DNA from 4 places in the Ruminiclostridium papyrosolvens DSM 2782 genome. Region 4 is predicted to be linked to each of the others. Evidence: riboswitches for the same ligand, from Rfam matches in the RefSeq annotation. Region 4 holds a riboswitch; each other region holds the start of a gene.

Region 1 (2,204 bases), 1.4 Mb from region 4:
GAACAAAAATAAAAGATATTATTACTGAAAACAGGGATTTAATGGCGATTGTAAGTATTCTTGTAATCATCGAACTCGTACTGATAATAAAAAATCTTTTTAAATTTATGTTTAGAGCAAAAAAAACAAGAACCCAGTAGTAGCAGGGTTCTTGTTTTTTCTAATTTGAAGCCGGTCTGGCATTATATTTGTTGTGGCGCTTTGAAGACCACTTGTTATTATTTTCAATATACGTTTTTAATACTTTTTCCAAATCAAGGACATCCTTCATTTCATAGTACCCTGATTTCTTATGAATAAATTTCGCAGCACTTACTGCTCCCTGTGCAAAAGCCTTTCTTGAAAAAGACTCATGACTGATTTCTATTTTGTCTTCCTGACCTACAATCATTACTTCATGCTTTCCTATTACCCCTCCGGCCCTTACAGAATTTATGGGGATGTCTTTATGTGACACCACCACCCCTTTATTTAAAAGACCGCTCTGAATTTCACCGGCTATTTTTTTAGCTGTTCCCGATGGTGAATCCAATTTGTTTTTATGATGCAACTCTGTTATCTGAAAATCATAGCTGCTTAGCAAACTTGCTGTTAGATTTGACAGAAGCATCAGAACATTTACACCCATAGTTATGTTTGGTGCATAAACAATGCCGTTTTTGAACTTTCTGCAAATTACATAGAGCTTCTTAAGCTGATAATCTGAGAATCCTGTAGTTCCCACTACAATATTTATCCTATATCTTGAGAAAATTAAAGCATTTTTCAACGCTGATTTGGGATTTGAGAAATCAATAACAACATCCGGTTTATTTCTGAATATTACTTCCTCCAGTTTATCAGATCCGGTAACCGTAATTCCTGTTTTATTCATTCCAAGAATTTCTCCCAAATCCTTATTTAAAGATTTACTGCCCGGACTGCAAACAGCAGAAACAAGCTGGATTTCTTTTTGTGCTAAAATTGCCCTTGCAATTTCCTTTCCGGTACGGCCCAAGCCTGATATACAAACTTTCATCAAATAAGTTCCCCTCCCTTTCAAATTATAAGTAAGAATTAAAATTGAATAATTAAATTTTGAAGAAAATGAATAAGGATAAACTTAAAAATGCTACAGGTAAACTGTAGCATTGGTTAGAAAATTACATAATGTAAAAATTCACTTTCTCCCCAACGCTTACGAAGTTAGCTGCCGGATTCGGGTTGTAAGAGACTAACCCTACCTGGTAATCCAGGATTCACCCCATTAAATGGTTCCCCCGCTTATAGCAATCAAACTGCTATAATTCAGCGATAAATTATTAATTTTTAGACTTAAATCCACTGTTAGTATATACCATTTCTATAAATAAGTCAATATTTCCTGATTTTTATTAACATTCTTTTATTTAAGCCGATTTGGTTATAATAGATTCATTAATCTTGCCGTTTCCTATCTTTACTAAGTACACGTCATAATATTGTTGTCCAAGCTCATATGCGAACTTTTTATCCAATACAGCAAAATCAAATCTGTTTTTACCTTTTATAGCACTGCCCGTGTCCATAGCAATTGTGTACCCCAGCCCCTTAATGTAGAATATTGTACCATAAGGCCAATGTGTTTTATCTATTGCTACGGATACACCCGGTACTATTGGTTTACCTGAGCTTGTTATGCCCTTGTTATTTCCACATTCCTCAGCACATGGAGTGTATGCCGTACCAAGAAATTTACCAATATACTTTTTTTTGCTGTTATTTTCAAGATTATCACCACTGTAAATCTTGTATGATTGAGGTTTTACACCTACCGCTGCTGCCTTTTTAAGTGATTTCTGAAGCTGAAGATTATCATCTGCCAGTTCCCTCTTTGTAGACTCCAATTGCTTATTTTGTTTTTTCAAATCTTCAAGTTGTTTTTTTATCTCTTCATTTTGTTTCTTAAGTTCTTTGTTAAGTTTACCTAGTTCATCACTTTGAGATTTATAATTATTAGTGTTTGTCGTTAATGATTGATTCGATTTCATAATAAGCATGGATTGAGCACATTCATTATTATATTTTTCTTTGTACTGGTTAACTACATTGTTTACCCTGATACAGAAAAAAGCAAGTAAAGTACTTGTCAATACCAAAACTATAGTTAATATCTTGAACATCCAAATATCTACTGACTTTTGATTGTCTTTTTCGGTCATATATGCAAACTCCTTATTAAATAA
Region 2 (2,204 bases), 200 kb from region 4:
ATTTGGTATAATTCATTGTATCAACACCTATTGTTCAGTAAGGATATGGTTATATGCTAAAGCTAGATATCTTGTTTGATGATTTACATTTAAAAAGTATTAGTTACAGAAGTGTTAAAAATATATATTCAATCTACGAAAATACGGATGGCTTTAAATTTGCAACAGGAGTTTATGGTTTTATAAGCTATGATGTATTTTCCAGTCAGCTTTTCAAATTTATATCTAAGGATAATGTATTCTTTTTGGATATTTTTCTTAAAAAAAAGGATTCGTTTATAGGCAAATCCATAGGTTTGGTCAAAGGCTCCTTGTCTGTTGAGGAAAATATACTCTGGATAAATTCATTTGCCATTGATTTACCGTATCAATCAAAGGGCTATGGTAAAAAAGTAATTAGTATTCTCGAGAATTACTTTAAAAATTCATTTAATGTAAATACTTATTGTCTTTCCGTAAGCAAAAATAATATATCCGGTTTTAAATTTTGGGAAAAATGCGGTTATACCGAATATGAATTTGACACCTTATATGATTTAAACAAAATAACCGAACATGCTCTGATTATGTGGAAGAAAGTGTAAAAAACATTAATATTACAAAATTATTACCAAAAAATTGCTGTTTTATTACTAAAAGTTTGACAAACTGTAATAAATTAAATATAATAATAACGAATTAAATAAGCTGAATCCTCGAAAGAGGTACGGAGGAACCAAGATTTGGGGTTAATCCATTTTTATTGTTTTAAGGAATGGTAGGGATGTCCTATTGCCCGAGCCCGTCAGCTAACTTCGGAAGCGCTACTATAGGAGGGGCCAATGACAGGTAAGATTACCAAGGTACTTGTCGCTTGTATTTTCGCCTTTTCACTTGTGTTAGTATGTTCTGCTGCAATGGCTGCTTCGCAGTCGGCTCAGATTGAGGGTACTGGCGTCAATGTAAGAAAAGAGCCTAATACTTCAGCAAGTGTCATCACTAAACTTTCCAATAAGAGAGTTTCAGTGCTTGATAAGTCTAGCGGTTGGTACAAGATTTCTTTTGATGGAAAGACCGGATGGGTAAGCAATGACTACATAAAGGTTATAACCACAAAAGGAAGTATTAATGCTAATGGTGTCAATTTTAGAGTGGGTGCCAGTACAAGCAGCAAAGTAATCAGTTCTTTAAAAGAGGGAACAGATGTACAAATACTGGATACACTTAATGAATGGCACAAAATTAAAGTGGGTTCAAAGGTTGGATACGTTTCGAAGAAATTTGTTTCTTCAGCAGCGAATTCAGCAAAAACTTCCCGTTCTACGGAAGCTGCGACATTTGTCAGCGATGATGATGATTCTCAAGTTGGCAGAATAATTGCATATGCAAAGAAGTTTATTGGTGTAAGGTATGTTTATGGTGGGAAAAGTCCAAGTGGCTTTGATTGCTCTGGCTTTGTCGGCTACGTGTATAAGAATTTTGGCGTTAGTCTTAACTGCTCAGCATCAGGCATGTATTCAAACGGAACAAGGGTTTCTAAGACAGCTTTAAGGGCTGGCGATTTGTTGTTCTTTGATGCATCTTCCAGAAAATCAGCTGGTGAAATAGACCATGTTGGTATTTACTTAGGTAACAACCAATTTATTCATGCATCAACTTCTAATGGAAAAGTGCTTATTCAGTGTCTATCTGAATATCGGGGAACTTACATTGGTGCGAAAAGAGTAATTTAAATCTTATCATAGACCACGAAAACGTCTTTTATAAGACGTTTTTGTGGTCTATATTAACTTTCAATTTTTATCTTGAAAATTCATAATTATTAATTCTATAAACTTAATATGGAGGTTGTTTTGAATATCAAAAGACCGCTCTGTCTTTTTGCTGTGTCCTTTATTTTGGGGATACTTCTTGTAAGCTGTATTGGATTGAATTCCTTTCTTATCACTTCATTCATAATTTTATTAACTATAATATGTTTTCTTAAAAATTTCGGAAAATTTAAAACTACAATTTTTATATTGCTTTCTTTTTTTATAGCAGGCGGGATGCTTTTCTATAATGCAGAATATCGCTATACCAAAAGCTTTAATCAGTATTACGGCAATCCCATAGAAGTAAAAGGTTTTATTGATAGTGAAGTACAGAATTCGGAGGACGGCAAATCAAATTTTGTTTTGCAAACAGAATCTGTAATTTATAAAAATAGGACCTTCAAGGTCAAA
Region 3 (2,204 bases), 910 kb from region 4:
TACGGCAATAATGGTAGGTACCGGAAAAGGTGCTGAAAACGGAATACTCATAAAAGGCGGAGAACATCTGGAGATGGCATACAAGCTAAACGCCGTAGTTCTTGATAAAACAGGAACAATTACTAAAGGCCAGCCGGAAGTTACCGATATAGTTGTTATAGATACTTCCTATAATGAACAGGAAATATTAAGGCTTGCAGCAATTACAGAAAAAAGTTCAGAACATCCTTTGGGAGTGGCAATTTATGAGCATGGTAAACAACAACTTGGCAATATAAATGACCCTGACAGATTTGAAGCAATACCGGGCAGAGGCGTAATGTCTGTTTTAGACGGCAAAAGAATTTATATTGGTACCAGAAAGCTGATGAGTGAACAGGGTATTGATATGGGAAATGTTGAAGCTGCCATAGCAAGACTTGAAGACGAAGGCAAAACAGCCATGCTGATGTCTATAGACAGCCAACTTACTGCTCTTGTTGCGGTTGCGGACACTTTAAAGGAGAGTTCAAAGGCTGCAATTGCTGAGTTGAAAAATATTGGTATTGACGTATATATGATTACAGGTGACAATAAAAGGACAGCTAATGCTATTGCAAAACTGGTAGGTATAACTAATGTACTGGCGGAGGTACTTCCTGAAAATAAGGCAGAGGAAGTAGAAAAACTAAAGGCACAAGGCAAAATAGTAGCAATGGTTGGGGACGGAATAAATGATGCTCCTGCATTAGCTACTGCAGACATCGGTATGGCAATAGGCACAGGGACGGACGTTGCAATTGAAGCAGCAGATATTACCCTTATGAGGGGGGATTTAAGAACCATTCCGGCTGCCATAAGACTATCAAGAAAAACAATGACCAAAATAAAGCAAAATCTTTTCTGGGCGTTCTTCTACAATATTATAGGCATACCATTTGCTGCACTGGGATTACTCAATCCTATGATTGCTGGCGGTGCAATGGCCTTTAGCTCTGTTTCGGTAGTAACAAATTCATTAAGCTTAAAAGGTTATGAGCCAATGGATAACCGTAAGTTTGATAATGTTGAGGAATGGCAGAAACAAGAGTGGAATACGGGGAAAAAACAATAATCAGATATTAACGCATATTACCAGAGTTTTGACCCCGCAAATAATTATTAATAACACGAATTATATATTGACTGCTTGTATTTTTTGATTTGATTAAAGGAGGTGGTGAGAAGCAGTTTAATTAAAGTAGTCAAAAAAACTTGCTGAATCTTCGCCAAAAGCGCGAAGTACGGAGGAACCAAGAAAAAGGGGGTTAATCCATTTTATATGGTAGGGTGATCCTATTACCCGAACCCGGCAGCTAACTTCGGAAGCACACTATAGGAGGAGTAATGAAACAAAAGATTACCAAGGCAATTGCAGGATGTATTGTCACCCTGATTTTTGCATTTGCAGCTACGGCTGTTATGGCTGCAACAATGCCTGCAAAAGTAGTAGGTACAAGCGTAAAAATGAGAAAGTCACCAACAACATCTTCCTCAATTGTAACCAAATTGACAAATGCAAAAGTAACTGTTACAGACTATTCAAAAGGCTGGTACAAGGTTTCATATAACAAGAAAACCGGCTGGGTTAGCAGTAACTATGTTAAATTGCAGTCTGTAAAAGGAGTTATCAATGCAAGTGGTGTAAATTTCAGGAAAAGTGCCGGAACTTCAAGTAAGGTTATAAGCAAGCTTAAAAGAAGTACTTCCGTACAGATTCTTGATGTCCGAAAGGGTTGGAACAAGGTTAAGATAGGCTCAAAGGTGGGCTATGTATCATCCAAATTTGTGAATATATCAACTGCCAACACACAAATTTCCAGAGGTGCATCAGCAGCCGGATTTGCTGTCATTGAGAATGATGGCTCAGTAACCGGTAAACTCATTTCTTATGCCCGTCAATTTGAAGGGGTCAGATATGTTTATGGCGGGGCAAGCCCACAGACAGGTTTTGATTGTTCTGGTTTTGTAGGCTATGTATACAAAAGGTTTGATGTCAGTCTTAACAGGTCTGCACAAGGTATGTATTCTAATGGAGTTAAGGTATCAAAGGGCCAGCTGAGAGCAGGAGATATCTTATTTTTTGATGCTTCAAGCAGAAAAGAATCAGGACAAATAGACCACGCAGGAATTTATATGGGTGGGGATACCTTTATTCATGCATCTTCGTCAAACGGCAGAGTCCT
Region 4 (2,204 bases):
TTCTGTTATTACCCTTCTTTCAGCTTCAACATAATCCTCTCTGGGGATATCTGAAATTGAGCCGTCTGTTGTGATTACAATACCTATGGTTGAATGTTCATTGATTACTTTCTTTGTCCCAAGCTCAGCCGCTTCCTCAAAAGGTATCTGATGATCATACCACGGTGTTGAAACCATTCTAGGTGCATTATTCTCCAAATGTCCCATTGCACCCTTGACCATGTAGCCCACACAGTCAATCATTCTTACTTTAAGCTGTACGTTTTCGTCAATAACAACTTCTACTGCTTCATTGGGGATAAATTTAGGTTCAGTGGTCATTATAGTTCTTCCGGATGCACTTTGCGGAAGTTCATCTATTGCCCGCTCTTTTTGATATGTGTTCTCTATGTTCGGGATAACCAACAGATCCATGAACCTTTTAATAAAAGTTGATTTTCCCGTCCTGACAGGTCCCACAATTCCTATGTAAATATCCCCTTGAGTTCTTTCAGCTATTTGCTGGTATATGTTGAATTTATCCACCCTTAGAACCCTCCCCTATATTGTTACACGTCCCGTAACGGACTATGTATATTGTCTTTTTCAATATTAAATATATGTCCGAAAAAAGTTATTATTACAAAAAAATAAATTTATTGAAAAATGTGTTTTATTACTGAAAACCTTGAGAAGAGTGATACGGGAATTGACATTAACAAACATTCCACGATATAATTTTTTATATAAAGGCTGAATCCTCTTTAACGAGGTACGGAGGAACCAATTTTGGGGCTAATCTGAAAAAGATAATTAGTAAGTGTACATATAATAATCATCTTTGTCTTTTTCGTAGGGCGATCCTATTGCCCGAACCCGACAGCTAACTTCGGAAGCCATAAATAGGAGGCTTAAATGTTTCAACTAAAGAAAATGATTTCCGGTGCTGCAACTATTGTGCTGTGCCTGGGATTGTTTGCATTTTCATCTTTTGCCGATGAAATTCAGACTGGAACAGTTTCCGCATCTGTTCTAAATCTCCGAAGTGACCCCGGAACATCTTCAAAGGTTATTGGAAGTATGACCCGTGGGGACAAGCTCAGTATTCTTGAAAGCTCAGGTGATTGGTTAAAAGTAAAAACATCAGATGGTGAAACGGGTTGGGCATACAGTCAATATATTGCCCTTTCCAAAGACTCCGATGACATTACATCGGTTAAGCAGTCTGATAAAGCTACCGACTTATCAGAGCAGCTAGTTAAGTTTTCCAAAACTCTATTGGGTACAGAGTATGTTTATGGAGGTACAACCCCCAAGGGCTTTGACTGCTCAGGATTTGTACAGTATGTCTTTAAACACTTTGATATTTCATTAGAGAGGGTTGCTGCAAGTCAGTCAACCCAAGGTAGTCGGGTCTCAAGTCAGGACTTGAGTGCCGGTGATTTGGTTTTCTTTGACACTGACGGAGGTCACAACAGTATTAGCCATGTTGGAATATACATTGGCGGAGGACAATTTATCCATGCGGCATCAGGAAGTTCTACACGAAAAGTTATAATTTCTGATATAACTTCCGGATATTATGCAAACAATTTTATGAAAGCAAGACGAATTATAGTGTAATTATTTTTGAGCTGCTCTTTCGAGCAGCTTTTTTTTAGCTGAAAAAGGGCTGCTATCTGCAGCCCTTTCATCAATATTACATTTCATTTTTCTTATCTCTTGTCATTAAAGCCCCTACAGCACTTCTTGGGTCTTTACCTTCAAAAAGTATTCTATATGCTTCTTCAGTTATTGGCATGGAAACACCAAGTTTTTTGGCTAAATCGTAGGCAGGTTTTGTAGTTGCTACACCTTCAACAACCATATTTACTTCATCCAATGCCTGCTGTACACTCTTTCCCTGACCAATCAGAATACCGGCCCTTCTGTTTCTGCTATGCATACTCGTACATGTAACTATCAGGTCTCCTACTCCCGTAAGTCCTGAAAAAGTGTCAGCACACCCTCCCATAGCTACACCAAGTCTGGATATTTCTGCAATTCCTCTTGTCATAAGAGCAGCCTTTGTGTTGTCACCATACCCCAAACCATCTGAAATTCCAGCACATAAGGCAATTATATTTTTAAGAGCTCCTCCAAGTTCAACACCAACTACATCAGTATTTGTATAAACTCTGAAATTAGGAGTCATAAACAAATCCTGAAGGAACTCAGCAGTTTCA

Evidence for each region. Region 4 has a riboswitch for cyclic di-AMP ahead of P0092_RS14220 (C40 family peptidase). Riboswitches for the same ligand answer to the same signal wherever they lie in the genome.
Region 1: linked by a shared signal. The riboswitch ahead of dapB (4-hydroxy-tetrahydrodipicolinate reductase) and the one ahead of P0092_RS14220 (C40 family peptidase) in region 4 are both predicted to bind cyclic di-AMP.
Region 2: linked by a shared signal. The riboswitch ahead of P0092_RS13275 (C40 family peptidase) and the one ahead of P0092_RS14220 (C40 family peptidase) in region 4 are both predicted to bind cyclic di-AMP.
Region 3: linked by a shared signal. The riboswitch ahead of P0092_RS10525 (C40 family peptidase) and the one ahead of P0092_RS14220 (C40 family peptidase) in region 4 are both predicted to bind cyclic di-AMP.

The regions. Positions count from the first base shown of each region.
Region 1 covers NZ_CP119677.1:1,775,765-1,777,968, reverse strand. The annotation lists gene P0092_RS07930 (D-alanyl-D-alanine carboxypeptidase family protein) at 1-140, shown strand, start outside; gene dapB (4-hydroxy-tetrahydrodipicolinate reductase) at 161-1,018, opposite strand; cyclic di-AMP (ydaO/yuaA leader) riboswitch at 1,160-1,303, opposite strand; gene P0092_RS07920 (3D domain-containing protein) at 1,389-2,180, opposite strand.
Region 2 covers NZ_CP119677.1:2,974,696-2,976,899, reverse strand. The annotation lists gene P0092_RS13280 (GNAT family N-acetyltransferase) at 54-584, shown strand; cyclic di-AMP (ydaO/yuaA leader) riboswitch at 676-817, shown strand; gene P0092_RS13275 (C40 family peptidase) at 822-1,712, shown strand; gene P0092_RS13270 (DNA internalization-related competence protein ComEC/Rec2) at 1,833-2,204, shown strand, end outside.
Region 3 covers NZ_CP119677.1:2,263,498-2,265,701, forward strand. The annotation lists gene P0092_RS10520 (heavy metal translocating P-type ATPase) at 1-1,093, shown strand, start outside; cyclic di-AMP (ydaO/yuaA leader) riboswitch at 1,225-1,365, shown strand; gene P0092_RS10525 (C40 family peptidase) at 1,366-2,204, shown strand, end outside.
Region 4 covers NZ_CP119677.1:3,170,449-3,172,652, forward strand. The annotation lists gene spoIVA (stage IV sporulation protein A) at 1-525, opposite strand, end outside; cyclic di-AMP (ydaO/yuaA leader) riboswitch at 721-892, shown strand; gene P0092_RS14220 (C40 family peptidase) at 895-1,602, shown strand; gene P0092_RS14225 (NAD(P)H-dependent glycerol-3-phosphate dehydrogenase) at 1,679-2,204, opposite strand, start outside.